DNA from 3 places in the Rhizobium quercicola genome. Region 1 is predicted to be linked to each of the others. Evidence: riboswitches for the same ligand, from Rfam matches in the RefSeq annotation. Region 1 holds a riboswitch; each other region holds the start of a gene.
What was found. Region 1 has a riboswitch for cobalamin ahead of LRX75_RS16885 (CbtB domain-containing protein). Riboswitches for the same ligand answer to the same signal wherever they lie in the genome.

Region 1 (10,453 bases):
TTCGCCGCCCACGATGCCGAGGCGCTTCTGCGGCAGGGCGCCGGCCGCGTCGCCTTTGCGAGTTCCGAGCTGTCTCCGTCCTTCCCGACATACATCGAAGGGGCGATCGTGGCCGGGCGGCTCGCCGCCGGGCAGATCGCGGATGCGCTGGCCAACGAGGACGTGGCGACGGCAGCGAGCGTCGAACGGGCGCGGTGACGCAGGTCAGCGGCTGAAGATGCCGGGTCGCAGCTTTTCGCCGATCAGACAATCCACGGCGGCGGGATTTGCGACGGGGATGGGGCGGAGCGGCGGCTGGTGCCCGCTGACCTCCATCACGAGTTTCTGACGGATGGCAACAGCGAAATCCTGCGGGGTGTGGATCGGCAGGACGAAGGCGCCGGGGCCGCCGATGACGCAGTCGCCGTAATAGCGGTCGAGCCGGACGCCGACACCGGTGGGGCGGATGATGATGGCAAGACCGTTGACGATGATGCCGCTGCGCACGGCCATGTCCCGCGCGGGCAGAACCGGCGGGCCGAGATTGTTGGGACCATCGCCGGACACATCGATGACGCGACGCTGGCCGTCGAAGGCATTGGTGTCGATCATGCCCGTCGCATAGGTCAGCGCATTGGAAATCGAGGTGCCACGGCGGGTGGTGACGGGCCGGGCGGCGATTTCGTCGGCAAAGGCGGCAGCGTCCGCAGCGCTCGAGATCCGGTGCCAGTCCACCCGCGAGCTTTCATTGACGCTGCCGGCCCACTCGAAATAGCTGATGGCGATTTCGCCGATCAGGCCGCCGCGAACGGCGTCGATGAACTCCCGGTGGCGCAGCGCGTCGAGATAGCCGGCCCGCTGGATGCGCGCCTCCTCCAGATCCATCGATCCCGACATGTCGACGGCCAGAACCAGCTCGATATCCACGTCGCGACCTCCGGGTGCGGCGATGGTCGTTATGTGCGTCGCTTGGGTTGTGGAGGGGGTGTCGGGGAGCCCTTGGACGGAAAGGCCCATCAGCAATGCAATTCCCGCCAAGATCATGTCATCCAATCCCTGCTTCGCACCGTAGAGGCGAACATTAACACAACGGGTGATGGCGGCGACCGGTAAGCGGCAGCATGGCTTCAACACTCGGTGAGTGCAAGAGATGTTGAGCGCAAGAGACGGCACGCTTTGCGTAACCGCTCGTCAGGAGTTGCGATGCTTTTCAAGGATACGACCGACGCCGGGCTGATCGATCGATTTCAGCTGGGCGCGTTCCGGTATTTCATGCGGTTTACGCATCCGGAAACCGGTCTCGTTGCCGACAGTTCGCAGGAAGGGTCGCCGGCCAGCGTCGCCGCAACCGGCTTCGGCCTGTCGGCGTTGCCCGTCGGCGTCGAGCGCGGCTGGCTGTCCCGCGCGGATGCGGCGGAGCGGGCGCTGAAGACGCTGCGCTTCCTGCGTGACAGCGAGCAGAGCCGCGATACGCTGGCCACCGGCTATAAGGGTCTCTACTACCACTTTCTGGAGATGAAGAGCGGACGGCGGGCGTGGCGCAGCGAGATCTCGCTGATCGACAGCGCGCTGCTGATCGCCGGCGCCATCACCGTCGGGGCCTATTTCTCCGAGGCGACGCCGGCGGAAAAGGAAATTCGCGATATCGCCGACATGATTTACGCCCGCGCCAACTGGGCCTGGGCGCTGGACGAGGAGGATACGCTGGCGCTCGGCTGGAAGCCGCGCAGCGGTTTCCTTCCCTATCGCTGGCATGGATATAGCGAGGCGGTCATTCTCTACACGCTCGCCTTGTCCTCGCCGTCCTACCCGATCCCGGCCAAGAGCTATCTCGCCTTCGGCAACCAGTGCGACTGGAAGGAGGCGCTCGGCAAGCCGTTCCTCTATGCCGGGCCGCTGTTCATCCATCTGTTCTCGCATGCCTGGATCGATTTCCGCGGCATTCGCGATACGGCGATGGTCGAGCATGACAGCGACTACTTCGAGAACACCCGCCTCGCGATCAATGTGCAGCGCGATTATGCCGAGCGAAACCCCGAGGCCTTTACGGGTTACGGCAGGGATTGCTGGGGGCTGACCGCGTGTGACGGGCCGGAGCGGTCACGCCGCCTGCGGGATGGCCGCCAGCAGTACTTCTCTGGCTATGCGGCGCGCGGCGCGCCCTTCGGGCCCGATGACGGCACGCTTGCACCCTGGGCGCCGCTCGCCTGCCTGCCGTTCAACGAGACGGCGGCCCTGGCGGGAACGCGCCATATGCTCGAGACCTATCCGGGTGTGGTCGAGGAAGACGGCTTCATCGGCAGCTTCAATCCCAGCGTTCCCGCGCGCACCCCCGAAGGATGGATGAACACCCGGCGGATCGGGCTCGACCAGGGCATTCTGCTGATGATGATCGAGAACCACAGGACTGGTTTTTTCTGGAACCTGCTGCGATCTTCGACGCCGATCCGGCGCGGGCTGAAGCGTGCCGGTTTCGCCGGCGGATGGCTGTAGGCTTTTCCAGGCGGTCCGGCCCGCTGTGTCGCGGGCCGGTGTCCCGTCATGCCGCCTTGAGAAAGCGGTCGTTGAGGGCGCCGGAGACGGTGCCGAGGACGAGCCAGAAGGCCAGTGTGGTTGCCAGTGCCGCAACCGCGAATTCCGCGCCGAGAACGGCGGGGACGGGGCTTGCGATATCGCCCGGCTGGGGTGCGCCGTAGATGTGGGGCAGGGCGAGGAGGACAAAGCCCGCACCTTTCGCCACGATCTCCCGTCGCAGCGCGATCAGGCCGAGACCGAGCGCCGAAAGCGCCGTTGTGGCGAGCCACCACGTCTGGCGATCGCCGAGGTCGGCGGCGGGAAAGCCGGGCAACTCGGGGGGAAGGCCGAGAGCCGGAAGCATGTGGACCGACAGCCAGCCGAGGGCACCCCAGGTGAGGCCGGTGCGCAAGGTCGGCGGGCTGCCGGTCAGGATGCCGATGCCCCCCAGCAGCAGGCCGAAGCCGGCACCCGTCACCAGATTGGCGATCAGCGTGCCTGAGAAGCGGCTCATGCCGAACATGATGCCGCCCTCCGCATGCGCCTCGCCGTCATGCGCGTAGGCCGGCGTTACCGGCTGCAGCGCGGCTGCGAAGGTCGCAAAGAGCGCGCCGGAGCCACGTGCGGAATGCTCGTGTGCCGCCGGGGCTCCCGGGGCGGGTTCGCCCTCGTAGGTTTCCGCATGGAGGATCAGCGGCACGACGCGGAGTTCCTGCGCCGCTGTCATGAAGAGGCCTGCGATAAGGCCGGCGCAGATGGCGGCCAGAAGTGTCTTGACGATCATAGATATCCCTTTCGGAGCCGCGCCTTGCCGGCGTGCTCTCGTCCTGTGCCTGTGTGGGAGGATCCGATCTGTCGGCACGACGAGGCGCAGCACGGCCGGCGCGCACGCACACAGGCGGTCGCGTCGGGCATGCCGGCGTCAGCGGCGCAACGCCCGGTCGCGGGGCTTTGCGCTCGCCTGTCGCTCGAGAGATCGGGCCTGTTTACGCTAGTGGCAGGGGAAGCCGAACGAGTGGCGGACGTCGTGCGCGGTATCGTGCAGCACGGCCGAATTGGCCAGACCGGCGCCGAACACGAGGAACGCCCCGATGCACAAGGACAGGAAACCCGCAATCATGCGGTCATTGAGGGAAAGCGAAACGCCAGATGCGTTGGTAACAGCCATGACAACCTCCGTGATGGCAATGTGGGACGTGTCCCACTCCTTTGGGCGAAATGCCCGACATCAATCGGCAGGTGTCCTGGCTCGCGGTGTCTGATGCCGGGTGGCATCGTCGGATCTTCCTCGCCTTCCCGCAGATCGGAGATATCCCCGTCACCACAGTGGCTTCTACCGGTTGCCCGGCATGAAAGACCCTGACCGCTCTACAGTCGCGGGGTCGGCCGTGATTGAGGTGCCGCACTGGGTCCACCCGTCACGTTCCCATTTACTCCCCGGATGGTGTGGCACCCGGAGAACCTCTTGATGAGGATCACTATGACGTGTGCGGAACGGCTGTCAATCGCCGTGATCCGCCTGTCGCACGGATCAGAGCGTTGCGGCGAGGGCTGCAAGCTGGTCGGCGCACTGGTTCCAGCCTTCGTGGAAGCCCATCTGCTCATGCGCGTCGCGATCGGTCTTCGTCCAGTGGCGGACGCGGGCCGTGTAGCGTGTGCCGTCGTTCTCCGGCTCGAAGGTGATGATGCCGGTCATGAAGGGTTTTTCCGACGGCGTCCATGCGCGGATATAGGCGTCCGTAAAGACAATCTTTCGATCCGGCACGATCTCGAGATAGACGCCGCGATTGGGCATTTCCGTGCCTTCCGGGCTCTTCATGACGATCAGGTTCGAGCCGCCGACGCGCAGATCGACCTCGGCCGTCGCGATCGTCCAAGGTTTCGGCACGAACCATTGCTGGATAAGCGCAGGCTCCGTCCAGCAGCGGAACAAGGCGTTTGGCGTGGCAGCGATGTGGCGGGTGATGACGAGGTCGCGATCGTCGGAGGTGGTGGGGTCTGTCATGGTCTCGGGCATGGTCTGTGTCCTGGGTCGGCGCGTGCGTTCCGGCGGAGTGTCGGTCATCCGGCGCTGACTGTCGAGGCCTTTACAACGGTCTTCGATCTCCGATCAGGGACCGGCGGGGGAGGACTGGATCTTGACGATCGCTGTCGTCCATTTCGGTGCCTCGGGCGGGCCGGTGCGGGGTGCGGGGAAGACGAGGGAGGTGCGCAGCGGAGCAGAGTGACCCGGCGGGATGCGGGCGATGATCAGCGCATCGTCGCGACCAATCGTCCGGCAGGTGCCCGACGGGCAATCATCGAGCGTGACGTCGAGGGTGAAGTAATCGAGAAAGGCGGCGCCGTCATTGTGGACCGTGCCGGTCACGACATAGCTGCTGGCCGGCGTGCTCTTTTCGAATTGGAGATTTTCCAGCCGGACCTCGCTTGCCGCGATCGTCGCGACGGGCCGATCTGCCGTAACGGGCGACAACGGTTCTGGCGGACGGGCATTGTCGTCGGTCCACCAGACGACGAAAGCACTGACGAGGCCGACGGCGACGAGCACCGAAAGCGCCGGCTCGGCCATCTTGCGAAACCGCTGGTCCCAGACGGCAAGCGCGACGACCACGAAGCTCGCGATCGCGAGCGAAATCCAAAGCATGAACGGCCTCCCCTTGCATTCCTATATAGGGACGACACGGCCGGGTTGAAAGCGGACGCGGTGAATCAAAAGGGGAACAAAGGTGAGATCGTTCAGTTCCTCAGCCGCAGAAACACCGTTTGAACCACCGCGGCGGCAAGCCTGTCCCGCGGACCCCGTGAAAGGATAAAACCATGGCAGGAAAAGCTCTCGAGGATCTGTTCCACGACATGCTCAAGGATGTCTACTACGCCGAAAAGAAGATTGCGAAGACGCTGCCGAAGATGGCCCGTGGCGCGCAGAGCCCCGAGCTGAAGGCTGCTTTCGAGAAGCATCGTGAAGAGACCGAAGGCCAGATCGAACGCCTCCAGCAGGTTTTCGAAATCTTCGGCAAGCGCGCGACGGGCAAGACCTGTGCCGCCATCGAAGGCATCATCGAGGAGGGCGAGGAAGTCCTGGAGGAATTCAAGGGCTCTCCGGCCGTGGATGCCGGTCTTCTCGCCACCGCACAGGCGGTCGAGCACTATGAAATGGCACGCTACGGCACGCTGAAGACCTGGGCCGGTCTGCTCGGTCTCGACGAAGCCGTCAAGCTGCTCGACGAGACGCTGAAGCAGGAAGAGAAGACCGACGCCGACCTGACGAAGCTGTCGAAGGCTGTCAATGCCAGCGCCATGACGAAGGCGAAGGCGGCCTGAGCTTCAGGCTGATGCCACAGATGAGAACGCCGGCCGGATCGCTCCGCGCCGGCGTTTTCATGTCAGGAAGAGACCTCATTCCGAGAGGCTGATCCAGTAGGCGCCCTCGAACGGGACCGCGGCAAAGCGGGTGTTGATTTCGGCAAGCGTCGCCTTGGGGTCGAGATCGGCGAAGAGATCGGGTCGAAGCCAGCGGGCGAACGCTTCTGCCGCGAGAATGTTGAGCGGCACTGCGTTGAAGAAATTCCACAAGCCGTGCACCCGCTTGTCGCGTACCCCCTTGAGGTTGGCGAGAATGGGGGAGGTGACGACCTGAGCGAGCGTCGTCCGGGCCTCGTCATCCGGCACGCCGGGGCCGATGGAAAAGGTGCTGTAGGTGCCGCCGGGGGAGCCCGTGGCGATGTAGACCTCGGGATCGGCGGCGATCAGATATTCCGTGCTGACGATGCCGCCCTGGGCGGGCAGGTTTCCCTCCGCGATGTTCCGGCTGCCGGTGAGGCCGATGAAGGCGCCCAGTCCGCCCGTGCCATAGGCGTAGCAGCACTTGTCCGGGTTGGGGAAGGCATCCATCAGCACCGTCGGGCCGGGGGCGGTCGCCTGCGCCACGCGGTCGCGGATGCGTTGCAGATGCGTCTCGTAAAAAGTCGCGAAATCCTCGGCCTGCGCCTCGCGATCAAGGACGGTGCCGAGCAGGCGCATGGCGGAGGGCGTGTTCTTCAGCGCGTCGCTGTTGAAATCCACCACGATGACGGGGACGCCTGTGCTTTCCAGATAGTCGATGGCGCGCTTGCCGAGTTCGGTATCGGCCTGCCAGTTCGCCATGATCGCGAGATCGGCGTTCAGCGACAGGATCGTCTCGAAGGACAGGCCGTCGCCGGTACCGTCGCCGATGGTGGGGAGTTTCGCGATGGCCGGAAAGCGCTTCTCGAAGGCGGCGTAGATTTCCGGGTTGTCGCCCTTCATGTCGCCCGACCAGCCTGCGAGCAGGCTGACGGGATCCGGATGAAGGAGCGAAAGCGCGACAAGGTTGAAGCCGCTGCCGAGCAGGATCGCCTTCGGCTTCTCCTTGATCGTCACGGTGCGCCCGATGGAATCGCTAACGGTCAAAGGGAAGGTGGAAGCACTTGCCGTACCCACCTGCAGAGAGGCGACCAGCGAGACGAGACAGAGGAGAACGGCGAACAGGCGGCGCGAAAACATTGGGTCTCAGTGTCCTTTTGGCGGGGCTTCGCCGCGCTGGGCGGGTAAGGCGCAGAGCGCGCCGCAGCTCGGAATGCCGGGAAGGAGGTAGCGCAGGCAGCAGACCTTGCGGCGACAGACGGTCTCGTCGCCGACGGGCTCATGGCGCAGACAGCCGCGGAAGGGGTTCGCTGTGCCATCGGCGAGGACCGGCTGCTCGAACAGCGGGCGGGCCGCCCAGTCGTCGCTGCCGCCGGCCGGTGCCGTGGCATTGATCGCGTAATCGATATAGACGGCCGCATTGTTCCAGGCGAGTTTCGGTGCGAGACCCGCGGCGGACTTCATCGCCGCGACCACGGCGGCAAGGTGCCGGTGGACCAACGGCACGACATAGCCGTCCGCGCCATCGGCTGCGTCGGCCTCGCTCCAGTCGCCCTCGGTTTCGAGACCAAAGGCCCGCGGCAGGCCGTCTTCGGCAAGCGCGATGGTCATGCTGGCGAGATCGACCGGCAGGACGTAGTCGGCACGGCGTGCGACGATGAAGGGGATCGTCAGTCCGGCGAAATAATAGAGCGACCACATGGAGGCGATCGCCCGCCGGTCGCTGCCGCCATGGGCTTGTGCATAGCGATCGAGCGCCGCGGTAAAGGCCGGAGACGAAAAGAATCCGGCAAGGGGCAGCGCCCCTTCCAGATCCCGCGACAGCATCATCTTTTCGCCGCACCAGGCATGCTCGCCGGTAAAGACCGATTTCAGTTCCGGCGGGCGGAAGGCGTCGTTCGTTGACGAGGAAGGGGTCGGGATCATCCGGGCCTACCAGCTGTATTTGAGCGAGCCGATGACGGTGCGGCCCTGATCACGATAGCAGAAGCCGCCCGAGCAGACGGCATCGCGCCGGTCAAAAAGGTTGGTTGCGTTGACCTGCAGCTTCAGCCCCTCGTATTTCTTGTCGATCGCGGCAAAATCGTAATGCACGGCGGCATCGAACAGAACCCGCGAGGAATTCTTCACCGTGTTGATGTCGTTGCCGAAGCTCGAGCCGATGAAGCGCGCGCCGGCCCCGACGCCCAGCCCATGCGCGAACGTATCTTCCGGCATGTCGTAGTTCGCCCAGACCGAGGCCATGTGCAACGGAACCGACGAGACGAAATTGCCCTGGCTGTCCGCCGGCCCCTCGATGATCTTCATGTGCGTGTAGGTGTAGGACGCCGTCAGCGAGAGGCCGTTGTCGAGGCTGGTCGTTGCCTCCAGCTCCAGCCCGCGCGAGCGCAGCTTGCCGCGCTGGACCTGGATATTCTCAGGCCCCGTCGGCAGGTTGACGACTTCGTAATAGAGGCCGTTGTCCTGATCGATGTTGAACAGGGCGGCGGTCAGGAGCGTATTGCTGTCGGGCAGCAGATATTTCACGCCGATTTCCTGCTGCTGGCTCTCCGTCGGGTCGAAGGGCCGGCGCGTTTCCTGATTGATGCCGGCATTGGGCGAGAAGGCCGTGGAGTAGCTTGCATAGGGTGCGAGGCCGAAATCGGTCTCGTAGGTCAGGCCGATGCGGCCGGAAAACGCCTTGTCGCGCTGCGAGGTGGTGGTCGTGTCGCCGCTTGCCAGCACGGTGTCGTCGGTGTCCGTATTCACCCAGTCGTAGCGGCCGCCGAGCGTCAGCGTCCAGGCATCGTAGCGGATCTGGTCCTGGACATAGGTGCCGATCTGCCACTGGTCCTGAACGGTGCGGGTGGAGAAGGGAATGGGATCCACATCGCGCCCGGCATTCGGGTTTGCGGTATCGAGCGGCGGCGCCGTTCCGGTGCCGTCGAGCGAGCGATAGCGCAGCTTCTGAAAATCGACGCCCAGGAGGAGGGTATGGTCGAGCGCTCCGGTCGCGAACGTCGCTTCGATCTGGTTGTCGATGACGCCGGTCGTGAGGCGCTCGTCGAAGGTTCCGGCGCTGCTGTCGAGCAACGTCGGGTCGAGCGCGTTGGGCGCATAGGCGAAGGCATAATCGGCATCGATGTTGAGGGTCGAGAGGCGGGCGTTCTGGCGGAAGACGAAGACGTCGTTCAGCCGGTGCTCGAACTCGTAGCCGACCCGCGCCTGCTTCTGGACGGAATCGTTGAAATCCGGATTGCCGCCGAAGATATCGGTGACCTTGCCGGTCAGCGGATCGTTGTAATAGGCGGCCGTGCCACCGGATCTCGTCCGGGAATACTCGCCGAGAAGGGTGAGCTTGGTGTCTTCGTCGGGCTTCCAGGTGATCGCGGGCGCGATGTAGGCGCGGTCGTCGGAAACGGAGACCTGTTCGGTATCGGCATCGCGCAGCAGGCCGGTCAGGCGGTAATAGACCGGGTCGGTTTCGTTGATCGGACCGGAGAGGTCGAACTGGCCCTGATAGCGCTGGTTCGTGCCGTATTGCAGTTCGATCTCGCGCAGCGGCTCGATCGTCGGGCGCTTCGTGATCAGGTTGTAGAGACCGCCGGCGCCGGATGCGCCGTAAAGGGCGGAGGACGGTCCGCGCAGGATCGAGACGCCTTCGAGCCCGTAGGGTTCCGTCTTGAAGAGCGAGGAGCCCGCGCCCGGCTGGCGCAGGTTGTCGCGGAAGATGCCGGTATAGGTGACGTCGAAGCCGCGGACGGAAAAGCTGTCGAAGCGCGGGTCGAAGCCGAAAGCACCGACGCGCGTGCCGGGCGTGTAGCCGAGGGTTTCCTGAAGCGACTGCGGATTGCGGTCCTCAAGCTGCGCCTCCGTGACCGAGGAGATGGATTGCGGCGTCTGGAGGAAGGGCGTGTCCGTCTTCGCGCCGGTCGCGCTCGCCGTCCCGACATAGCCATCGCCGGTGATGACGCCGCCGCTGCCGCCGGTGACGACGATCTCTTCCAGCACCGTCGCTTGGCCTGTGGCTGCGTCCTGTGCAGAGGCCGTGCCTGTAAAGGAAAGGCCGATGGCGAGAATCGATGTGCTGGTGACGAGGGCGGAGCGAAGCGGAAAACGACGGGGCATGCGACCTATCTCTCGGTGAAAAGATGATTTTCACTATCAAGATTCCGTCACAATGACAGCCCTAAAACATGATTATTATGTTCATGTTTAAGGGCTGTGGGAATTTCGCAACGCTCAACTTACTGAGACACGCGAAGGCACGATACCCGGAGGCGTCCCTCAGAGGCGTTCAGCCTTTGGCCTGCGAGACCAGCGCCGGCTTGTCGCGGTAGGTTTCCGGGAAGATGGTCTTGAGGTTCTCGATCTTCGGCAGATCGTTATAGACGATATAGGGATAATCCGGATTGAGGGTCAGGAAGTCCTGGTGATAGGCCTCGGCCGTGTAGAAACCCTTGAGATCGGCAACCTCCGTCACGACCTTGTCCGGGAACACCTCCGCCTTGTCGAGCTGCGCCACATAGGCGTCGGCGACCTTCTTCTGCTCGGGGCTGAGCGTGAAGATGGCCGAGCGATACTGCGTGCCGTGATCGGG
Region 2 (10,453 bases), on a different contig from region 1:
GGTCCGTGGTGGCCACGCCGGATATCGCGACGCAATCCGGGCCGATGCTCGTCATCGACGGGGCGCTCCACCCTGCCTTCAAGCCGGAGAGCGACAGTCTGCAGATCCGCAACGGCGTGGGTGTCGACGAAAAGGGCCTCGTGCATTTCGCCGTCGCGCTCTCGCCGGTGCGATTTCACGATTTCGCGACGCTCTACCGCGACGCGCTCGGCTGCCCGAATGCGCTGTTTCTCGATGGGCACATTTCCGGTCTCTACGCGCCCGATCTCGGCCGCTTCGACGAGACCTATCCGATGGGGCCGATCATCGCCGTGACGACGCCCATGTGGCATGGCGCCGTTCGACCCGATCGCGCTCCCGAAGGCCCCGCTCGCTAAACCGATGCCTTCGGAAAGGCGCGTTCCAGTCCGCCCGACTTGGTCAGCCCGGTGCGGAAGGCCTGATAGGCCGCGTGCTGCGACGAGCGCGCGGCTTCCGTCAGGCGGATCTGCAGCCGGGCAGGGGCGGCATTGCCGAGCCAGACGCCGCGCTGTTCCAGCTTCAGCGTGTACAGGAAACGTGCGCCGGCGGCACGGTCGAGGAAGCGGTGCAGCCCGTCGATCAGCGCGTCGTCCTGGTGCGGATTGTCCATCATCAGTGACAGGAAGGCCGTGTCCGCCGTCTCGAAGCGCTCGATGACGTCGGCAACCGCATTGCGGTCCGTCGGCGTCGGCTGCTGCATCGGGCTGATCGTCGTGTGCGTGTTCATGGGGTCCCTCGCGCCGGTGTCTGCGTTATCGCGCCGTCATGCCACGCGAAGCTGAAGCCGGACTGGAGACCGAAGCGCTTTCCGGGCGCCGTCAGAGGGCCGCTTTGACCTTTGCGGCAATGTCGGCGGGTACCCAGGTGGCCCAGACAGGCTCGAATGTCGTAAGGAAGTAGCGGGCCGCATCCTCGCGGCTGCCGTTCGTCTGGTCCATATGGGCGAGCACGCCGTTGACCGTCTGGTTGTCCCATTGCCGTTTCGAGACATAGGCGAGGGCGGCAGGGCCAGCCTTCTCGGGGAAATCTCTGGTCACGATCGTGTAGACATCGGTGGTGGGGTAGCCGTTGACGACGGGCGCGCTGCAGTCCGGCACCGCCGTGCAGCTGTTCCACTCCGCCCGGTCATGGGCGACGCCGAAGGACAGCTTGACCATCTCGTATTTGCCGAGGATCGCCGTCGGCGCCCAGTAGTAGCCGAGCCAGCCCTTCTTTTCTTCGAAGGCCCGCGCGATCGAGCCGTCGAGACGGGCCGCCGATCCGGAATCGATCAGCTGGAACCCGGCGTCGTCGCCTTTCAGGGCCCGGTAGAGGTTGGCGGTCGGGATCTGGCAGTTCCAGTCCGCAGGACAGGTATGGACCGCGCCCTTTGCCGGGTCCTGCGGCGAGGGGAAGAGATCGGGGTGCTTCAGCGCATCCTGTACGGTCTTGATATCGGGATGGGCCTCGCTGATATAGCGGGGTATCCACCAGCCCTCCACGCCGCCATCCGTGAGAACGCGTGTGGTCTCGACCAGACGGCCGTCCCGCAAGGCGTCGTCGAGCGGCCTCTGCAGCGAGGCCGCCCAGATTTCCGGCGCCATGTCCGGGCGTCCCTCCGCATTCATGGAGGCGAAGGTCGGCATGGTGTCGCCGGGCACAAGCGTGACCGTGCAGCCATAGCCCTTCTCCAGAATGAACCGGTCGATATGGGCCGTAATGGCGGCGGATCCCCACGTCATCTCGGCGATGGAGATCGTGCCGCAGCCTTCGGCCCGGGCCGGCCCGCCGGGGAGCAGAACCAGGGCGCCGGCGAGAAAGCCGAATGCGGTCGCAAGGGTCGGGCCGATCGCGGCTTTCGCAACCCTCTCGCAGATGTCGCGCATGTTCTTCATCAGACCGACGCCTCCCGCGCGAACGCATGATGTCCCGCGCAATTGTCTTTCCGGCATTTCGTCCGCGCAGACGTCTCGGGTTATCCCTGCCGTATCCGTGCCAGCCTAGAAGCTATCCGTCAGAAATCAACCGCTCTTCTTGCGATGTCGAATCGGAATGGCGGTGCAAGCCATTGAATTTCATCTCTTTCGAATGTTCGCTTCCGTGCACGCTCCCGGTATGGGAGTGTCCCTTTGGCAGTTGCGTCGATCGCGCGACAGCTCGGGACGGTGTCGTCAGGGATGACGCGATTGTGACAAAAATGACGAGCGCGCCGCGCAGGTAACGCTCTGGTAACCCTCGCGGCCTAAGGATGGTGCCGTGGCTGGTGACAGCTGCTTTGCCGGATCAGGTTTTGCGTCCCGGCACTCTGCCAGCCTGTCGGCATCCGTTCGATGCCGCCGCTTGCCCGCCCCGCACCGTGCGTTTCCCGGTGTCGATGGCGGAAAACCGCAGGGCTCCGGCTGCTGCGGTTTTTGCGCGTCGTCATCCCGGCCCGTGCATGGCGCCCGGCGCTGGCCGGTGATATCAGGCCCTATGGCGAAATCGATCATGCTTCAGGGAACGGGTTCGGATGTCGGCAAGACCGTGCTGGTCGCCGGTCTCTGCCGGCTCGCGGCCAATCGCGGCGTCCGCGTCGCGCCCTTCAAGCCGCAGAATATGTCGAACAACGCGGCCGTGTCGGCCGATGGCGGCGAGATCGGCCGGGCGCAGTGGCTGCAATCGCTCGCTGCCCGCATCCCGTCCTCGATCCACATGAATCCGGTCCTCCTCAAGCCGCAGTCGGAAACCGGCAGCCAGGTCGTCGTGCAGGGCAAGGTCGTCGGGCAGGCGCGCGGGCGCGACTATCAGGCGATGAAGCCGAAGCTGCTCGGCGCGGTGCTGGAAAGCTTCGAGACGATCCGCGCCGGCCGCGATCTGGTGATTGTCGAGGGCGCGGGCTCTCCGGCCGAGATCAACCTGCGCGCCGGCGACATCGCCAATATGGGCTTCGCGACGCGTGCAGGCGTGCCCGTGGTGCTGGTCGGCGACATCGACCGCGGCGGCGTCATCGCCTCGCTGGTCGGCACGCATGCGGTGCTTGCGCCCGATGACCGGGCCATGGTCGCGGGATATCTGATCAACAAGTTCCGGGGCGACGTGACCCTGTTCGACAACGGGCTCACTGCCATCCACGCGTTCACCCGCTGGCCCTGTTTCGGCGTGGTGCCCTGGCTGAAGGCCGCGCGCCAGCTCCCGGCGGAGGATTCCGTCGTTCTCGAACGCCTGTCGCGGGGAACGGCGCGGGCGCTGACCATCGCCGTGCCGGTGCTGCCGCGCATCGCCAATTTTGACGATCTTGATCCGCTCGCCGCCGAACCGTCTGTGGACCTTCGCTTCATCCAGCCCGGCGAGCGCCTGCCGGAGGATGCGGCGCTCGTCATCCTCCCCGGCTCGAAAGCGACGATCTCGGATCTGGCGGCGCTCAAGGCAGCGAGCTGGGATGCGGATCTCGCACGCCACCTGCGGCGCGGCGGCCGGGTCATTGGTCTTTGCGGCGGCTATCAGATGCTCGGGCGCCGGATTTCAGATCCGCTCGGCATCGAGGGCGGAACCGCCGCCGTGGATGGCCTCGGTCTCCTTGACGTGGAGACCGAGATGGCGCGCGAAAAGGTGGTGCGCAACAGCGGCGCCCGCTCGACCGAGCACGATGTCGCGCTCGAGGGTTACGAGATCCATCTCGGGAAGACCGCCGGACCCGACTGCGCCCGACCGCCCGTCCTTATCGGGGACCGCCCCGATGGTGCGCTGTCGCCTGACGGCCGTGTCATGGGCACCTATCTCCACGGTTTATTTGCTAGCGACGCCTATCGCGCCGCTCTCCTGCGCAGCTTCGGCATCGAGGCCGAGGCCTTCGACTACCGCGGGTCCGTCGATGCGGCGCTGGATGCCGTCGCCGGAGAGCTGGAGGCCGTGCTCGATCCGCGCTGGCTCGACGGCCTCATGGGTCGCTAGAGCTTTCGCACCTATTCCCTTGGCTTTGAATCAGAATTCGCCCGATGCCTCACGGCGGCGGCGGTCGAGTTCCTCGCTGTAGCGGCGCAGGGTGTAGCTTTCGGTAAGCACGCCGACGACGCGGCGCTCGATCAGGTTGTTGCAGACGGCGAGCGCGTCGCTCTCGGTCTTGTCGAACAGAGTCGCCGCCTGCCGGGCGTTCATGTTCGGCTGCAGGAAGTCGTTCGGCAGCTTGATGTAGTCTTCGATTCCCTTGCCGGCCGCATCCTTCTCCACCGGGCTCGCATAGACCTCGGGAATGAGGATGACGCCGCCATAGCGGTTGTTGTCGTCAACCACGATGGCGCGCTGGGCCGAGCCGAGCGGAAATTCGGCTTTCAGCTCGTCCAGTGTCGCCTTCGCGTTGATGGTGCGGACGTCGGGCCGCATCAGGCGTCCCACGGTCAGATTGCGGATCCAGCCGACATCGTGGGCGCTGCGGATGCTCTCGCCGCGCAGATGGAAGCGCCATGTGGCGAACGAGTAGCCGAAGGTGGTGCGCACGACCAGCGACGAGGTGATGACGGCCGCCAGTACCAGCGCGGTGATCGGAAAGTCGCCGGTGATCTCCAGCGCGAGGAACGTCATCGTCAGCGGCCCGCCGATGATGGCGACCGCGAGCGAACTCATGCCGACGACGGCGTAGATCACCGGCGTCAGCGTCGTGTCGCCGAAGACGTAGGGGACGACGCCGGCAAAGACCTTGCCGAGCAGCGCGCCCATGAACAGCGAGGCGAAGAACAGTCCGCCGCGGAAACCCGACCCGATCGAGACCGCCGTTGCCACGGACTTCATCAGGAACAGGCCGATCAGCATAGCGATGGGCGTGGCGTGGGCGAGATTGAGATGGAGCGCGCCATGGCCGCCGGAGAGCACCTGCGGCGAGATGGTGGCCAGCAGCCCGACCACGACGCCGCCGATGGCGGGACGCAGCGGCGCGGGAATGTCGCTCCTGCGCGCGATCTCCTCCGTCAGCGACACGCCCTTCATGATCAGGATGGCGACGCCGGCGCACAGCGCGCCGAGGAGGATGGCCGGGATGTAGTCGCCGGGAACGACATCGCCGAAGGCGCCGATGTCGATCGTGAACTCCTCGCCCCAGAGCAGGCGCGTCACCAGGTTGGCGACGAGCGCCGAGACCACGACCGGGGTCAGCGATGCAATGGTGTAGGAGCCGATGATCAGCTCGAAGGCGTAGAAGGCGCCGGTCAGCGGTGCGTTGAAGGCCGCTGCGATGGCGCCGGCCGCGCCGCAGCCGAGCAGCGTGCGCAGATCGTTGCGCCGCAATTTCAGCTTCACGCCGATCTTCGAGGCGAGACCGGAAGCGAGCTGCGTGTAGCCGGCCTCCAGGCCGACCGAGGCGCCAAAGCCGTTGGAGACGAGGTTCTGCACAGCGACCACGATGCTGTCGGTCAACGACATGCGGCCCCCGTGCAGCGCATTTGCCTCGATGGGGTCGACCATCGCCTTCTTGCGCCAGAGCGCGAGCCCCATCATGAGCAAGCCCAGCAGCAGCCCGCCGACGATCGGCGCCATGAGAATGGCGATCTGGCCCTTGAGGTCCGCGGAGCTGACGCGCTCGTAGTCGGAAATGCCGAAAATCAGCTTGTGCAGCTGCAGCGAGACGAAACTCATGGCGATGACGGCAAGCCCGGAGGTGAGACCCACGACGATGCCCGCCACGAGAAGCCCGATTTCGCTCCGCCGGGCAAAGATGCGCCACTCCGAAAAGGTGACGGCTTTCCGGGCGATACGCTTCACGCGGGCAAGGGTCAGGGACTTCAGGACGTCGGGCATGGGAGGCTCGATCTCGTCGGGCGTCTTCGCGGGGAAACGCTTGAGCTTCGGGTCGGGCGAAGCTGCGGACATAGCGCGGAAGATTGACTTGATCCAGCGACGCGCCTAATCTTCGCGGTATGGATGGTTCCCGTACGGCGCGTGTCGTTCGGGAGTAAATGGGAATGCGAAGGGATGGACCCACACAGGGCATCCTCATCGCAGCCGACCCCGCGACTGTAGAACGGTCAGGGTTCGCCATCCGGTCTCGTCCAACGGGCGACGGACCATGCCGCGTGGTGCGGCTGGCGTCATCTGAAGGACTGGGCCGGAAAAGCCACTGAAGCAGCGATGCGAGCAACCGGGGTCGGACGCCTCCTTTTCTACGAATCGTCCACCTCTTCGCCATCGATCCGGCCGTCGAACGCCGGGCAACCTGTTTCGGGAAGGCGAGGCGAACCCGTTCTCAGGGTTTCGACCCTGCGTGACGCCGTGAGCCAGGAGACCTGCCAGCCACACCGCGCCGCATCCTCATGATGCAGCGTTCCAGCGCCAGCACGGAGGTTGTCGTGGCACACGAGACGTTCGCCCACCGGGTTGCCCGGGCCGGCGGTTTTTACGCATGCGATTTTGGCTCATGCCCGGCAGGCGCATGCAGACCCTTCGGATCGCATTGCCTTTTGCGTCATGGGAGCAGCGGGACAGCCGCGCGAACATGACATCCCCGCATCATGGTACCACGCTCGTGCTCGGTGGCGCACGCTCCGGCAAGTCGGGCTTTGCCGAGCGGCTGGCTGCGGACACGGGCCTCGACCGGCATTACATCGCCACCGGCCGCGCCTTCGACGACGAGATGCGGACGCGGATCGACACCCACCGCACGTCGCGCGGCGACCTCTGGACGACGCATGAAGAGCCGTTCGATCTCGTCGGCAGGCTTGCCGCCATCGATGCCGCCGGCCGTGTCGTCCTTGTCGATTGCCTGACGCTGTGGGTCACCAATCTCATGCTGGAGGCGCGCGACGTCGCGGCGGAATCGGCGCGTCTCGTCGCCGGCCTGCCGGCACTTTGCGCCTCCGTCATTTTCGTTTCCAACGAGGTGGGGCTCGGGATGGTGCCTGACAACCGCATGGCGCGGGATTTTCGCGATCATGCCGGCCGGCTCCACCAGCAGGTCGCGGCACAGGCGCGCGACGTCTATTTCGTGGCGGCGGGTCTGCCGCTCAAGATGAAGGGTTAGTTCATGATATTCTCCAAAACCGGCGACCGTAAAGCATCGGGCGCCAAGATCCCCGCGACGGTCATCACCGGCTTTCTCGGTGCGGGCAAGACGACGATGATCCGCAACATCCTGGAAAACGCCGATGGCCGGCGGATCGCGCTCATCATCAACGAGTTCGGCGATCTCGGCGTCGATGGCGATGTGCTGAAGGGTTGCGGGGCCGAGGCCTGCAGCGAGGACGATATCATCGAGCTCACCAATGGCTGCATCTGCTGCACCGTGGCCGACGACTTCATTCCCACCATGACGCGCCTTCTGGAGCGGGAGGGCCGCCCCGACCATATCGTCATCGAGACCTCCGGTCTCGCGCTGCCGCAGCCGCTGATCGCCGCGTTCAACTGGCCCGATATCCGCACGCAGGTGACGGTGGATGGCGTGATCACCGTGGTGGACAGCGCCGCCGTCGCAGCCGGCCGTTTCGCCGACGATCATGACAAGGTGGATGCCGCGCGTGCCGAGGACGACAATCTCGACCATGAAAGCCCGATCGAGGAGCTGTTCGAAGACCAGCTCACCGCCGCCGACCTCATCGTTCTCAACAAGACCGACCTGCTGGATGCCGCCGGCATCGAGGCCGTCCGCCGCGAAGTCGCCGCGCGCACCACGCGCAAGCCGATGATGATCGAGGCCGCGAATGGCGCGGTGCCGGCCTCCGTTCTGCTCGGCCTCGGCGTCGGCACGGAAGACGATATCGCCAACCGCAAATCCCATCACGAGATGGAGCACGAGGCGGGCGAGGAGCACGACCATGACGAGTTCGCGAGCTTCGTCGTCGAACTCGGCCCGATCGCCGACTCCACCGGTTTCGTATCGCGACTGAAGGCGATCGTCTCCGCGCACGACGTCCTGCGGCTGAAGGGTTTCGCGGATGTTCCCGGCAAGCCGATGCGGCTTCTGATCCAGGCCGTGGGAACACGGATCGATCCGTATTTCGACCGCGCCTGGGCGGCCGGCGAAGCCCGTCGCACGCGCCTCGTCGTCATCGGGCTGCATGATCTGGACGAGGCTGCGCTGCGTGCGGCCATCGTCGCGGCAGCGGCATAGACCAGGCGGGAACAGCGGCGGATGCATCTTCTTCTTGCGCAGAAAGGCACGATCTCGGACGGGGACGAGGCCATCGACCTCGCCCAGTCGCCGGGCGAGATCCTGTTCCTGTCCGCAGCCGATACGGAGCTTTCCGCCATCGCGAGCGCCTGCAGGACCGCCCCCGACGGGCGGACCCTGCGGGCGGCGAGCCTTCTGTCGCTGAAGCACCCGATGTCGGTCGATACCTATGTCCAGCGCACTGCACGGCATGCAAAGCTGATCGTCGTGCGCGCACTCGGCGGTGCGTCCTACTTCAGTTACGTGCTGGAAGCGCTCCACGCCACGGCCGTCACCCATCGTGCCAAGATCGCCGTGCTTCCCGGCTACGACAAGCCGGATCCGGCGCTCGACGCCTATTCCACCGTGTCCGCCGAGGATCGGGCCGCGATGCTCGCCTATTTCACCGAAGGCGGCCCCGATAACATGCAGGCGTTTCTCGCCTATGCCCATGCGCTGGTCGATGAGCGCGAGCGGCCGCCGGCGGCAACGCCATTGCTGCGGGCCGGCCTCTGGTCGCCGGAGGAAGGCATCGTCGGCGCGGACGCCTGGGCGGATGCGCATCCCGGGCCGCAGCCGGTCGCGGCGCTCTGCTTCTATCGCGCGCTCGTCCAGTCCGGCGAGACGCGACCGGTGGCCGCACTGGTCGAGGCGCTGACGGCCGAGGGGATGCGGGTTCTCCCGGTCTTCGTCTCCAGCCTGAAGGATGCGCTGTCCGTCGGCACGGTCGAGGCGATCTTCGCGCGGTTCACGCCGGATGTCGTCCTCAATGCCACGAGCTTCGCGGTGTCGGCTCCGGGCGGCGATCACAAGGGCACCGTGCTCGACGCCGGTGGCGCGCCGGTGCTGCAGGTGCTGTTCTCCGCCTCGACCCGCCAGGCCTGGGAAAGCTCGTCGCAAGGCCTCATGGCGCGCGATCTCGCGATGAACGTCGCGCTTCCCGAGGTGGACGGTCGCATTCTCTCCCGTGCCGTTTCCTTCAAGGCGGCGGCGATCTATGACGAGGCGGTCGAGACCAACATCGTCGGGCATGCGCCGCTGCCGGACAGGGTCGCCTTCGTGGCGAAGCTCGCGGCGAACTGGGCGCTCCTGCGCCACACGCCGCCCGCCGACCGCAAGGTCGCCATCGTGCTCGCCAATTACCCGAACCGCGACGGTCGCCTCGGCAACGGCGTCGGCCTGGATACGCCGGCCGGCACGATCGAGGTGCTGCGCGCGATGGCCGCGGCCGGCTATCCGGTGACCGATCTGCCGACGGATGGTGACGCGCTGATCCGGCATCTGATGGAAGGCCCGACCAATGCCGCGCGCGACGGGCGGCATATCCGCGAAACATTATCCTTCAACGATTACAACGCGTTCTTCGCGACGCTTCCCGAACGGATTCAAGCCGAGGTCACGGCACGCTGGGGCGATCCTTCGCGCGATCCCTACGCCGACGGCGACCGTTTTGCATTGCCGCTCGCGCGGCTTGGCGGCGTCGTCATCGGCATCCAGCCGGCGCGGGGCTACAATATCGATCCGAAGGAAACCTACCATTCGCCGGACCTCGTGCCGCCGCATGGCTATTTCGCCTTCTATGCGTTCCTGCGCCGCGCCTTCGGCGCGCATGCCATCATCCACATGGGCAAGCACGGCAATCTCGAATGGCTGCCGGGCAAGGCGCTGGCGCTGTCGGAGACGTGCTACCCCGAAGCCGTGTTCGGCCCGCTGCCGCATCTCTACCCGTTCATCGTCAACGATCCCGGCGAGGGGACGCAGGCCAAGCGCCGCTCGGCGGCCGTCATCATCGACCATCTGACCCCGCCGCTGACGCGCGCGGAGACCTACGGCGCGCTGCGCGACCTCGAAGGTCTGGTCGATGAGTATTACGACGCGGCCGGCGGCGATCCGCGGCGGCTGCGGCTGCTGTCCAGCCAGATCCTGCACCTCGTGCGCGACATCGGGCTCGATGCGGATGCCGGCATCGCCGAGACGGATGGCGAGGATGCGGCGCTGCAGAAGCTCGACGCCTATCTCTGCGATCTGAAGGAAATGCAGATCCGCGACGGTCTCCACGTCTTCGGCGTCTCGCCCGAAGGACGGCTTTTGACCGACCTGACACTGGCGCTCGCGCGCGTGCCGCGTGGCACCGGCGAGGGCGGCGATGCGAGCCTGCAGCGGGCGATCGCGCGGGATTGCGGGCTCGTCAACGGGGAGGGTGTCGAGGCGCCCGTGTTCGACCCGCTGGATTGCGCACCCGCCACGCTCTGGCAGGGGCCGCGCCCGGCAATGCTCTCGGCCGTCAGCGAGGACACGTGGCGCAGCGAAGGCGACACCGTCGAGCGCATCGAGTTGCTTGCG
Region 3 (10,453 bases), on a different contig from region 1:
GCGCAAGTCTCCGAGCAGGAGGCGATCTTCAACGCGCTGGACGCCCAGCTTCCGCCGGAATCCCAAACCGCCGCGGCCGTTTCGGTCCTGCAGTCGGAATATGCGCAGCTCGACTATGACGGCACCCTCGCCACCAATCTGAAGGCCATGGCGACGGCCTTCAAGTTCAACCCCGACGGCACCGCCCCCGCCACGGGCCCGCTCATCGGAGACTCCGACAAGGCCTCGATGCGCGAACTCTATTTCGCCTCCGCACCGCGGCTGACCGGTACGGGCGCGCTGATCAACAAGGATTACTTCGAGGCGCACGTCAACGATTTCACCACTGCGACCGACCTTCTCGCCGACAGCCGCATGCGTTCCTACATCATCACGGCCTACGGCATTCCGCGCGGAACGGGCTCCGGCGTGCTCAACGCCATCATCACCAGCGACCTCGACGATCCCACGAGCTACGCCAACACCACCGGTGCGGAGAACAATGCCGCCTACAAGGCGCTGGCCGCCGGCTTCAACTTCAAGCCGGACGGAACGCTGGCGGCCGGCGAGGTGCCCCAGACGGCAGAGCAGACGCGTTCGGCCTCGGCAAACTACATGAACCGCTACAACGATGCGGCGGATGCGTCCGACGCAAGCCTGATCTCCGCCTATAAGGCTCTGATCGGCTCGGCGACCACCGTCGATGCCCTGCTGAACAACCCCAAGGGCCTTCAGGTCGCGCTTTCGGCCTTCGGCCTGGAAAACGAAGGCAAGAGCGTGCGCGAGCTGCGCCGGATCCTGACCAGCGACGTGAACGACCCGAAGAGCTACGTGAACACGCTGAAGGACGACCGTTACGTCAAGCTCGTCAACGCCTTCAACTTCAAGGCGGACGGCAAGATCGGCGCGCCGAAGCTCGCCCAGTCGCAGTCGGAAATTCTGCAGATCTCCAAGGCCTATGTGCTGGCCAAGAGCCAGTTCGGCACGGAGAAGGACAAGACCGACGCGACGGCGGAGGCCAAGTATTATGCGGCACAGATGGAGAAGGTCCAGACGCTCGACGATCTCCTGAAGGATACGCGCATGACGAACTTCATGCTGGTGGCGACCGGCATCGATCCGAAGACGGTGAAGAAGGACGAGCTGAAGAAGATCTTCACCTCCGACCTCTCCGACCCCAAGAGCTACATCAACACGCAGGCGGACTCGCGCTATCGCGAACTGGTCGCCTCCTTCAACTTCGATGCGACCGGCAAGACGGTGCGTCCGCAGGAAAACCAGATCCAGACCCGCCGTGGTCTGCTGGAAACGCAGGACCTCTATTACAACCAGACGCTGGAAGAGCAGAAGGGCGAGGACAATGCCGGCGTCCGCCTGGCGCTCTATTTCCGCCGCATGGCACCGGAAATCGGTTCGTCCTTCGACATTCTCGCCGACAATGCGCTGATGCAGGTGGTGCGCACGGCCTTCAGCATCCCCGAAGAGATGAGCAGCGCCGACGTGGACGTTCAGTCGGAATACATCAAGCGTGTCCTGGACGTGAAGGATCTGCGCGATCCGGAAAAGCTCGAAAAGCTGATGAAGCGGTTCACCGCGCTTTACGATGTGGAAAACAACACCGTGACCTCACCGGCCCTGTCGGTCCTGTCCTCCTCGGGCAGCAGCGCCGGCATCAGCGGCGATTCGCTGCTGGCGATCGCGCAGCTGCGTCGCGGCGGTTGATCGCGGCGCCCGCGCGCATCCTTACGGCCTAATCTGCAGCACCTTGTCCGGGTTCATGATCCCGGCCGGGTCGAACGCGTGCTTGATGCGCTGCATCAGGTCGATCTCGATGCCGTGGCGCACCTCGGCCAGCTCGTCGCGCTTCAGCTGGCCGATGCCGTGTTCGGCAGAGATCGAGCCGCCATGCGCCAGCACGATGCCGTGCACGATCGCGTTCATCTCCCGCCAGCGCTCCAGAAAGGCTCGTCTGTCGGCGCCGACCGGCTGGGAGATGTTATAGTGGATGTTGCCGTCGCCCATATGGCCGAAGGCGCAGATCCGCGCGCCGGGTATCGCCGCCATCACGGCCGCATCGGCCTGCGCCATGAAGGCGGGTATGCTGGCGATGGGCACCGACACGTCATGCTTGATCGACCCGCCCTCCGGCCGCTGCGCCAGCGACAGGCTTTCCCGCATATGCCAGAGCGCCTTCCGCTGCGCCTCGCTGGAGGCGACGATCGCATCGTCCACGAGCCGGTTCTCGATCGCGCCGGAGAGCAGCGCCTCCATCGTGCGGCCGGCACTCTCCGCACTGTCGGCGCTGGAAATGTCGATCAGCGCGTACCAGGGATGCACGGTCGTCATCGGGTCGGTGACGCCGGGAATGTTGCGCACCGAGAAGTCGATGCCGATGCGCGGCATCAGCTCGAACCCGGTCAAGGTCTGCCCGCACAGCGTGGAGGCCCGTTCGAACAGCGCCAGCGCATTCTCGACGGTGCGCAGGCCGGCCAGTGCGACCTCGTGGCCGAGCGGCTTTGGAAACAGCCGCAGCACCGCGCCGGTGATGACGCCGAGCGTGCCTTCCGCGCCGATGAAGAGATCGCGCAGATCGTAGCCCGTATTGTCCTTCTTCAGGCGGCGCAGTCCGTCCCAGATCTCCCCGGTCGGCAGCACCACTTCGAGACCGAGGCACAGCTGGCGCATATTGCCATAGGCCAGAACCGCCGTGCCCCCGGCATTGGTCGAGAGATTGCCGCCGATCCGGCACGACCCCTCCGAGCCGAGCGACAGCGGAAACAGCCGGTCCACCCGGTCGGCCGCCGACTGGATATCGGCGAGAATGCAGCCGGCATCCGCCACGATGACATTGCCGACCGGATCGACATCGCGGATGCGGTTCATCCGCTCCAGCGACAGGAGAATGTCGGCCGCCCCCGTGCGGGGGATCTGGCCCGCCACATGGCCGGTATTGCCCGCCTGCGGCACGATGGCGACGCCGGTCTCGCTGGCAAGCGTCAGGATCGCCGCGACCTCCGCGACATCTGCCGGCTTCAGCACCGCCGGCGTCGTGCCGCGATAGAGCCCGCGCGTCTCCACCAGATAGCGATCCTCGACCTCGGCCCCCACCTCGGCATGTCCGCCGACGAGATCGACGAAGCGCTGGACGAGGGCGGGCGAGGGGACGGTGTTGGTCATGACGGCGCTTTCCGTGAGTTTGTCAGGCATTAAGAGGAATCCGGCATTCCCGGAGAGACACGCGACGACACAGGAATCGAGAGGTCGGCGGGTTCAGAATGAACCTGGCAGGCTCGCATGTCGATGTTCGTCTCAGCGCGGCGCAGCTGCCCGCTCCAGCCGGTCGCGGATGGCCTCGCCGAGACCGTCGTCCGGAATGGCGGAAAAGGCGATCGTCCGGGCGCCGGTGGCGTCGGCCTGCTTCATATAGGAAAAGAGGTGGGCGGCGGCTTCCCGCAGATTGCCGGTCGGGCTGAGGTCGAGCACGATCGCGGCCTTTTCCTCGCCGGGAAGCGCCACGCCGCCGAAGCGGATCAGCGCCTCGCCCGGCCGCACCTCGGTCGCATCCAGCCGCACGGCGGCATCCGGCGCATAATGCGAGGCGAGCATGCCGGGCGCCTCCAAGGCGGCACCGACGGCCTGAATGGCCGCACCCGCGGTCTCCGGTCGCAAAAGCCGCTGGCCTGCGACAGCCTCGATGTCGGCCGCCGCCAGCCCGCCCGGCCGCAGCAGGCGAAGCTGCCCGTTCTCCACCTTCACGATGGTCGATTCCAGCCCGATGCCGGCCGGTCCCGCGTCGAGAATGAGGTCGATGGCCGATCCGAGATCGTCGGCCACATGCGCGGCCGTCGTCGGGCTGATCCGCCCCGACGTGTTGGCGCTGGGGGCCGCCAGCGGCTTGCCGAAAGCGGAAATGACCGCGCGCGCAAAACCCTCCGGCATCCGCAGGCCGAGCGTCTCGAGCCCGGCCGTGGCCAGCGCATGCACCGCGCTGTCGGGCGCCCGCGCGACCACCAGCGTCAGCGGCCCCGGCCAGAAGGCCTCGGCGAGACGCCGCGAGATCGGATCGAACAGGCCATGGCGCGCGGCCATCTCCATGTCGGACACATGCGAGATCAGCGGATTGAAGCGCGGCCGGCCCTTCACCTCGTAGATCGAGGCGATCGCCTCGGCCCGCGTCGCATCGGCCGCAAGCCCGTAGACGGTCTCCGTCGGCAAGGCGATCGGCCGGCCGCGGCCGAGCACGTCCACGGCACGCGCCAGCGCGCCCGCCCGGTCCAAGGTCGTGTCGATGATCTCTGCCATGCCGTTTTCGCGCTTCCGTCCGGTGAAGCGGCTGTCTTAAAGGATCGCGCAGGAATGTGCAGCGGTTTTGCGGGTGCGACGCGCGAAAAAGCAGAGACGCGAAGCGTACGGCCCTATCTGGAAATGGTACAGGAGAGCCCGTGTCGAAAGGCGACGGCGTCTCGGCCCTGCGTCGGTCCCGCTTTCGCGCCCGAGGAGAGGGCGCCGGCTCAGAGCGCGCGGATGATCGTGCGCAGGGCGTCGTTTTTGGCGCCCAGCATCAGCACGTTCTTCAGCGCCGTCTTCGGGTCCTGCGTGCGGAAGAGAAGGCCGCCATCGCGGACGGTGCGGTTGATCACGAGCTTGCCCTGCTCGCGGTCGAGGTCCATCGCGACGGCGAAATACATGCGCGAATATCCGCGCCGGACATCGTCGAAGAAATGTTCGTCCTTGCCGATCTCGCAGAAGAAATTGGCCATGTAGAACGACCAGCGGACATCGTCATAGTCCGCGAACCTGGTCCGCGCCGCCGTCACGTGGCAGTAGCCGAGATGCGGGCTGCCATCGAGCGTGCGGTGGAAGATCATCTTGGGAAAGCGGATCGACGCGTGAAAGCCGTTGATGCGGTCGTAGGCGAGCGTGCCGGCGGCCTCCAGCTTGCGCCCGGTCCGCTCCGCCACTTCCTTGTGCGTCAGGTAGCGCCGCGCGGCGCGCGCGTCGGAGGTCGAGCGGTTGATGCGGCCCGTGCGCAGGTAATCCGTGTACACGCCCCCGCGTTGTTCCTTGGGGGCCTTGGCATCATCATAGTAGCGCAGGTTGGCCATGGTCTGGTCCAGCATGGATGATCTTCCTTTTCGTCAGTTTTACGGGCCCGCCATGGCGCGAGGCTTGCGTCATCAGGCCATGTGTCGTCGGGATGGGGGCGGGGCGCGGTCCTCGATGTCGCAAATGCGCACGCCGTCGCGATGCGCAAGGCCGACCGGAAAAGCGACATCTGCCCAGATTTCACGCATCCTGTTGTTTCTCTTGAAGGATCGGCGCACGCAGCGCGAAAAATGCCCGGCGATCGCGCGTGTCGTCTTTCTCAAATCGCGTGTCGCTTCTTGGCCTCTGAAATCGGCCGGCGCGGCGTTAGATAGAGAGGCTCAAGGCGCCGGTTTCCAAGGGATCCGGACAAATTGGGAAGCCGGTCGAAACCCGGCGCTGCGCCCGCAACGGTGGTGGAGCATGACGCCGGCAGAGCCTTCTCGAGGGGTTGAGCAACCCCGAGGTCTGTATGGCGGGATGCCCCTGAGCCCGGACACCTGTCTTGCGCCGACGGTACGGTCATTGATGTGAATGTCTTGGTGCGGCGGTTGCCGGGTGCGAGCGAAAACGGCTTTCCCGGCCATACCGGCCCTGTCTATGGCCCCTTGACGGGGTTTCGGGATGGCGACCCCTCGGAAGGGTCCGTGGTATAAAGGAACGGGAACATGGATTTTCGCAGCGAAGTGCTCCGCACGCTCCGGAACCGGCGCGAGACCCACAGCCTCGAGCAGGCATTCTATACGGATCCCGATCTCTACAAGCTCGACCTGCAGGAGATCTGGTACAAGGACTGGCTCTTCATCGGCCATGACTGCGAGATCCCCAAGGCCGGCAATTATTTCACGGTCCAGATCGGCGACTATCCCGTCGTCATCACCCGCGACCGTCAGGGCGCCATTCATGCCCTGCACAATGCCTGCCGCCACCGCGGCTCGCGCGTCTGCACCCAGGCCAAGGGCGCGTCCGCCAAGCTCGTCTGTCCCTATCACAACTGGACCTACGAGCTGGACGGCAAGCTGATGTTCGCCCGCCAGATGGGTGAGGACTTCGACAAGTCCGCCCACGGCCTGAAGCCCGTCGCCTGCGAGACCATTGCCGGCTACATCTTCATCAGCCTCGCCGCCGAGCCGCTCGATTTCGCGCCCGTGCGCGACATGGTCACCTCCTACCTCGCACCGCACAATCTCAAGGACACGAAGGTGGCCTTCGAGAGCACCATCGTGGAGAAGGGCAACTGGAAGCTCGTCTGGGAAAACAACCGCGAGTGCTACCACTGCGCCAGCAACCACCCGGAACTCTGCCGCACCTATCCCGAGGCCCCCTCGGCCACCGGCGTGCAGGGCGCCAAGGACGATCCCGTCATCTCCGAGCACTGGAGCCGCTGCGAGGCCTCCGGCCTGCCGAGCGAGTTCCGCATCGATCCGACGGGCCAGTTCCGCGTCGCGCGCATGCCGCTGATCCAGGATGCCGAGAGCTACACGATGTCCGGCGCCCGCGCCGTCAAGCGCCGTCTGTCGGATGCCGTGCCCCAGAGCCACATCGGCACGCTGCTGATGTTCCACTATCCGAGCACCTGGAACCACGTGCTGGCCGACCACGCCATCACCTTCCGCGTGCTGCCGCTCGGGCCGGAACTGACGCAGGTCACCACCAAGTGGCTGGTCCACAAGGATGCCGTGGAAGGCGTCGATTACAATCTTGAAGAACTCACGCACGTCTGGACCGAGACCAACGATCAGGACCGCCAGATCGTCGAGGAAAATGCCTTCGGCATCCGCTCGCCGGCCTATGAGCCGGGACCCTACTCGCCCGAGCACGAAGGCGGCGTCATGCAGTTCGTGGAGTGGTACACGACGTTCATGCAGGATCGCCTGACCGGCGTCCACGCGCCGCTTGTCCGCGTGGCGTGACATGAGCCAAAGCATCGGCATCGCATCGCCGTTCCGTCACTTCGATGAGCTGCAGCCCTGGAACGATCGCCAGCACCTGCTCGAATGCATCGCGGCGACGGTCGAGGCGCCCGACGTCATGACCTTCGTGTTCAGGTCGGATCGCGACGGCTGGTTCCGCTACCTGCCGGGCCAGTTCGTCACGCTGGAAATTCCGGTGACGGCCGACGATCCGGTGATGCGGACCTATACGCTCTCCTCGACGCCCTCGCGTCCCTTCTCCATCGCCGTCACGGTGAAGGCGCAGGCGACCTCGGTCGGCACGCGCTGGATGTTCGAAAACCTGCGCCCGGGCATGACGCTCAAGGCCTTCGGTCCGCTCGGCGACTTCTCCTTCGTGCGCTATCCCGGCGAAAAATACCTGTTCGTCTCCGCCGGCTCCGGTATCACGCCGATGATGTCGATGACGCGCTGGTTCTCCGATTGCGCGCCGCAGACCGATATCGCCTTCATCTCCTGCGCCCGCCGACCCGACGATCTGCTCTTCCGGTCCGAACTGGAAACGCTCAGCCCCGGCATGCCGAACCTGTCGCTCGGCTTCGTCGTGGAAGGCCACGAGCCCCGCCATGGCTGGCACGGCCTGCGCGGTCGCATCGATGCCGCCAAGGTGGCGCTGCTGTCGCCCGATTTCATGACCCGCACGGTGTTCTGCTGCGGTCCCGAGCCCTTCATGCGCGGCGTGCGCGAGATGCTGCAGGCATCCGGCTTCGACATGGCGCGCTACCACGAGGAAAGCTTCCAGCCGGCCGCCGCCCCCAATGTCGACGAACTCGCCGTCCGTGCCGGTGCCGGCGAGGTCGATGGCGACCAGCCGATCGTCGCCCCCACCGTCACCTTCACCATGGCCGGCAAGGAGGCCAGGTGCATCCCCGGCCAGACGGTGCTCCAGACCGCCCGCGCCGCCGGCGTGCGCATCGGTGCGGCCTGCGAAAGCGGCCTCTGCGGCACCTGCCGCGTCATGAAGATCTCGGGCGAGGTCGACATGAACCACAATGGCGGCATCCTCGACGAGGAAGTCGAGGAAGGCTACATCCTCGCCTGCTGCTCCCGCCCGCTGACGGATGTGCAGATCGAGGCGTGAGCGGGCGACCGTCCGTCGCAAAGACCCCGTGACCTGACGTCCGTCGGGTCGGAGACGGTGCGCGCTCGTGAGAATTCGAGGATGATCGGCCGTTACCGCGAGGCGATCCGTGCGCCGATGGAGGAGGTCGTCATCGCGTCCACGCCGATCGCCTGCGCGCCGATGCAGGCCGGGCGTGTGCCGCTGGCCGAGACGAGCATGAGGACGGGCGGATCGAGGGCCGGGATCGACGGAGCCGGTTCCGGAGGCAGCGGCTTTGCCGGTACCAGGTCGCCCTTGGCCCATTCCGCCTTGAGCCGCGCGGCATCCATCGGTGCCACGTTGACGTCGATATCGGGCAGGGTTCCACTGATGCGGTAGGGACAGCGCCGCTTGTTGCAGTTGGCGCCGGAGGAGAACTGCCAGAGCGCGTAGCTGTCCCAGTTGCCCATGGGAAAGACGTTGCGGATGCCCGGCTTGTAGCGCGCATACCAGAGCGGCAGGCGCGAGAGGATCGGGTAGAGCGCGCGGTGATCGGCGATATGGCGGGCGGTCGAGTGGTTGGTGTAGAGCATCGGATACCGGCCCGTGCGCGTCTTGATGTGCTGCGCGAAGATCTCGCCATCTTCGAGCGACATGAAATTTTCCGGGTCGATGCCCTCGATGTCGAGCACCATCAGCTCGTCGGCGGCGGGTTCGGCATAGGCGAGGAAGTGATTGGCCTGCTCGATCGGGTTGCCCGGCCGCGCCAGATGATAGGCGCCCCAGAGAAGCCCGCTTGCCCGCGCCACCAGGCGCCGGGTCTGGTAAAGCTCGCGGCTGACGGCATATTTCCGCCACATCGTCTTGCAGTGCGCGAAGCTATCGCCCTTGTGCTCGCCTGTGCAGGAAAAGCTCTCCGGCAGGCCGTCGGAGGCTTTTGAGACGAAACCCGCGATCCGCTTGTCCTTCAGCATCTCCTGCCAGTCGACGACGTTCAGCTCGTAGGCATCGATCACCAGCGCCGGTTCCGGTTTCTTCCAGGGCTCCAGATCCACGGCAAGGCCGCGTTGCGGTGCGAGCATGGCGCTCAGCGCCATAACAAGGCCCAGCGCCACGGCCGAGCCGCGCCCGAGAGGGGTGTGATGGAACGCGCCGGCAATGGTTCGGGCGATGTTTCGCATGCGCACGATGCTGCGCTCACATGGTTAACGCGCCGTTAACATCTGCCGTCTGCGCCTGTCCTGTCTCCGTCACGGAGGGAACCAATGACGATTCCGCCCGTTGTCAGGCCAGGAAACGCCGTGCCCCCGCCGTCGTTCGATAAAAATCCAAGGAGGAAACAATGGGTCTCTTCAACGCCAAGCTCCTTTCGGCCGCCGGCCTGTCGGCAGCGCTCTTCGTCACGTCGTTCGTGCCCGTACAGGCCATGGTGCCGATCCCGGTCCAGAAGCCGGTGCAGACGGCCAATGCAGCCGAGCCCGTGCAGTACCGGGATCGCGACCGCGACGACTGGCGCCGTCGTGGCATGCATCGTCGCGGTGATGCCTACTATTACAACGGTCATCGCGGCTATCGCGAACGCCGCCGCGGCTACCGCGAACACAACGGCGTCTGGTTCCCGCTCGCAGCGTTTGCGACCGGCGCCATCATCGGCGGCGCCATCAACAACGACCGTCCGGCCCGTGTGGGCGGAAGCCATGTCGCCTGGTGCCAGGATCGTTACCGTTCCTACCGCGCCTACGACAACACCTACCAGCCCAACAGCGGCCCCCGCCGCCAGTGCAATTCGCCGTACTGATTGGCTGCCTGTCGCGAGCGCATGGAAAAGGCATCGGGTCTCCCGGTGCCTTTTTTGCGTTCTGGTCCCGTCGTCAGAGAATGCCGATGCGCTTCAGGATCGTCCAGGCAAACGCCATGGACATCACGATGAAGACGCCGGCGATGAGGGTGCCGTGGATGCCGCCGGCGAGCGGCAGGTCGCTGGTGTTCATGCCGAAGAAGCCGGTGACGAGCGTCGGTGGCAGCAGGAAGGCGGTCATCAGCGAGAGGATGTAGAGGTGGCGGTTGGTCTCCGAGGAGAGCTTGCTGTCGATCTCCTCGTGCAGCAGCCGCGCGCGCTCCTGCAGGGCGAAAACGTCGCGATCCACCGTTTCCAGACGGTCGGTCAGGCGCTCGGCGACGTCGATGAAGCCGGCGGGCACCTCGTCCTCGTCGGAGGCCGCGGCGCGTCTGAGAAGGGCCAGCAGCGTGCGCAGGTGCCGGTGCAGCCGCACGGCGGTGCGGCGCAGCGGTGCCAGCCGCGGCTGGTCGTTGTGCCCCGCCTCGCCATAGACCTCGTCCTCGATGACGTTGAGTTCCTCCGTCAGTTCCAGCACCAGCCCGATCAGGGTACGCT

Region 2: another riboswitch for cobalamin. It lies ahead of cobU (bifunctional adenosylcobinamide kinase/adenosylcobinamide-phosphate guanylyltransferase); the one in region 1 lies ahead of LRX75_RS16885 (CbtB domain-containing protein).
Region 3: another riboswitch for cobalamin. It lies ahead of LRX75_RS17900 (aromatic ring-hydroxylating oxygenase subunit alpha); the one in region 1 lies ahead of LRX75_RS16885 (CbtB domain-containing protein).

What each region holds. Positions count from the first base shown of each region.
Region 1 covers NZ_JAJOZR010000011.1:8,639-19,091, forward strand. The annotation lists gene LRX75_RS16865 (flavin monoamine oxidase family protein) at 1-198, shown strand, start outside; gene LRX75_RS16870 (DUF1194 domain-containing protein) at 205-1,020, opposite strand; gene LRX75_RS16875 (glucoamylase family protein) at 1,183-2,472, shown strand; gene LRX75_RS16880 (CbtA family protein) at 2,519-3,277, opposite strand; gene LRX75_RS16885 (CbtB domain-containing protein) at 3,485-3,661, opposite strand; cobalamin riboswitch at 3,711-3,974, opposite strand; gene LRX75_RS16890 (SRPBCC family protein) at 4,025-4,510, opposite strand; gene LRX75_RS16895 (hypothetical protein) at 4,604-5,137, opposite strand; gene LRX75_RS16900 (YciE/YciF ferroxidase family protein) at 5,311-5,814, shown strand; gene LRX75_RS16905 (ABC transporter substrate-binding protein) at 5,890-7,014, opposite strand; gene fhuF (siderophore-iron reductase FhuF) at 7,021-7,800, opposite strand; gene LRX75_RS16915 (TonB-dependent siderophore receptor) at 7,807-9,981, opposite strand; gene msrA (peptide-methionine (S)-S-oxide reductase MsrA) at 10,151-10,453, opposite strand, start outside.
Region 2 covers NZ_JAJOZR010000007.1:281,814-292,266, reverse strand. The annotation lists gene LRX75_RS13015 (phosphodiester glycosidase family protein) at 1-377, shown strand, start outside; gene LRX75_RS13010 (hypothetical protein) at 374-748, opposite strand; gene LRX75_RS13005 (glycine betaine ABC transporter substrate-binding protein) at 840-1,886, opposite strand; gene LRX75_RS13000 (cobyric acid synthase) at 2,473-3,930, shown strand; gene LRX75_RS12995 (chloride channel protein) at 3,961-5,766, opposite strand; cobalamin riboswitch at 5,874-6,273, shown strand; gene cobU (bifunctional adenosylcobinamide kinase/adenosylcobinamide-phosphate guanylyltransferase) at 6,461-6,985, shown strand; gene cobW (cobalamin biosynthesis protein CobW) at 6,989-8,071, shown strand; gene cobN (cobaltochelatase subunit CobN) at 8,093-10,453, shown strand, end outside.
Region 3 covers NZ_JAJOZR010000012.1:29,739-40,191, forward strand. The annotation lists gene LRX75_RS17880 (DUF1217 domain-containing protein) at 1-1,701, shown strand, start outside; gene LRX75_RS17885 (FAD-binding oxidoreductase) at 1,723-3,156, opposite strand; gene LRX75_RS17890 (L-threonylcarbamoyladenylate synthase) at 3,289-4,281, opposite strand; gene LRX75_RS17895 (DUF6656 family protein) at 4,491-5,084, opposite strand; cobalamin riboswitch at 5,392-5,586, shown strand; gene LRX75_RS17900 (aromatic ring-hydroxylating oxygenase subunit alpha) at 5,733-6,977, shown strand; gene LRX75_RS17905 (FAD-binding oxidoreductase) at 6,979-8,097, shown strand; gene LRX75_RS17910 (glycoside hydrolase family 25 protein) at 8,190-9,155, opposite strand; gene LRX75_RS17915 (BA14K family protein) at 9,401-9,856, shown strand; gene LRX75_RS17920 (transporter) at 9,930-10,453, opposite strand, start outside.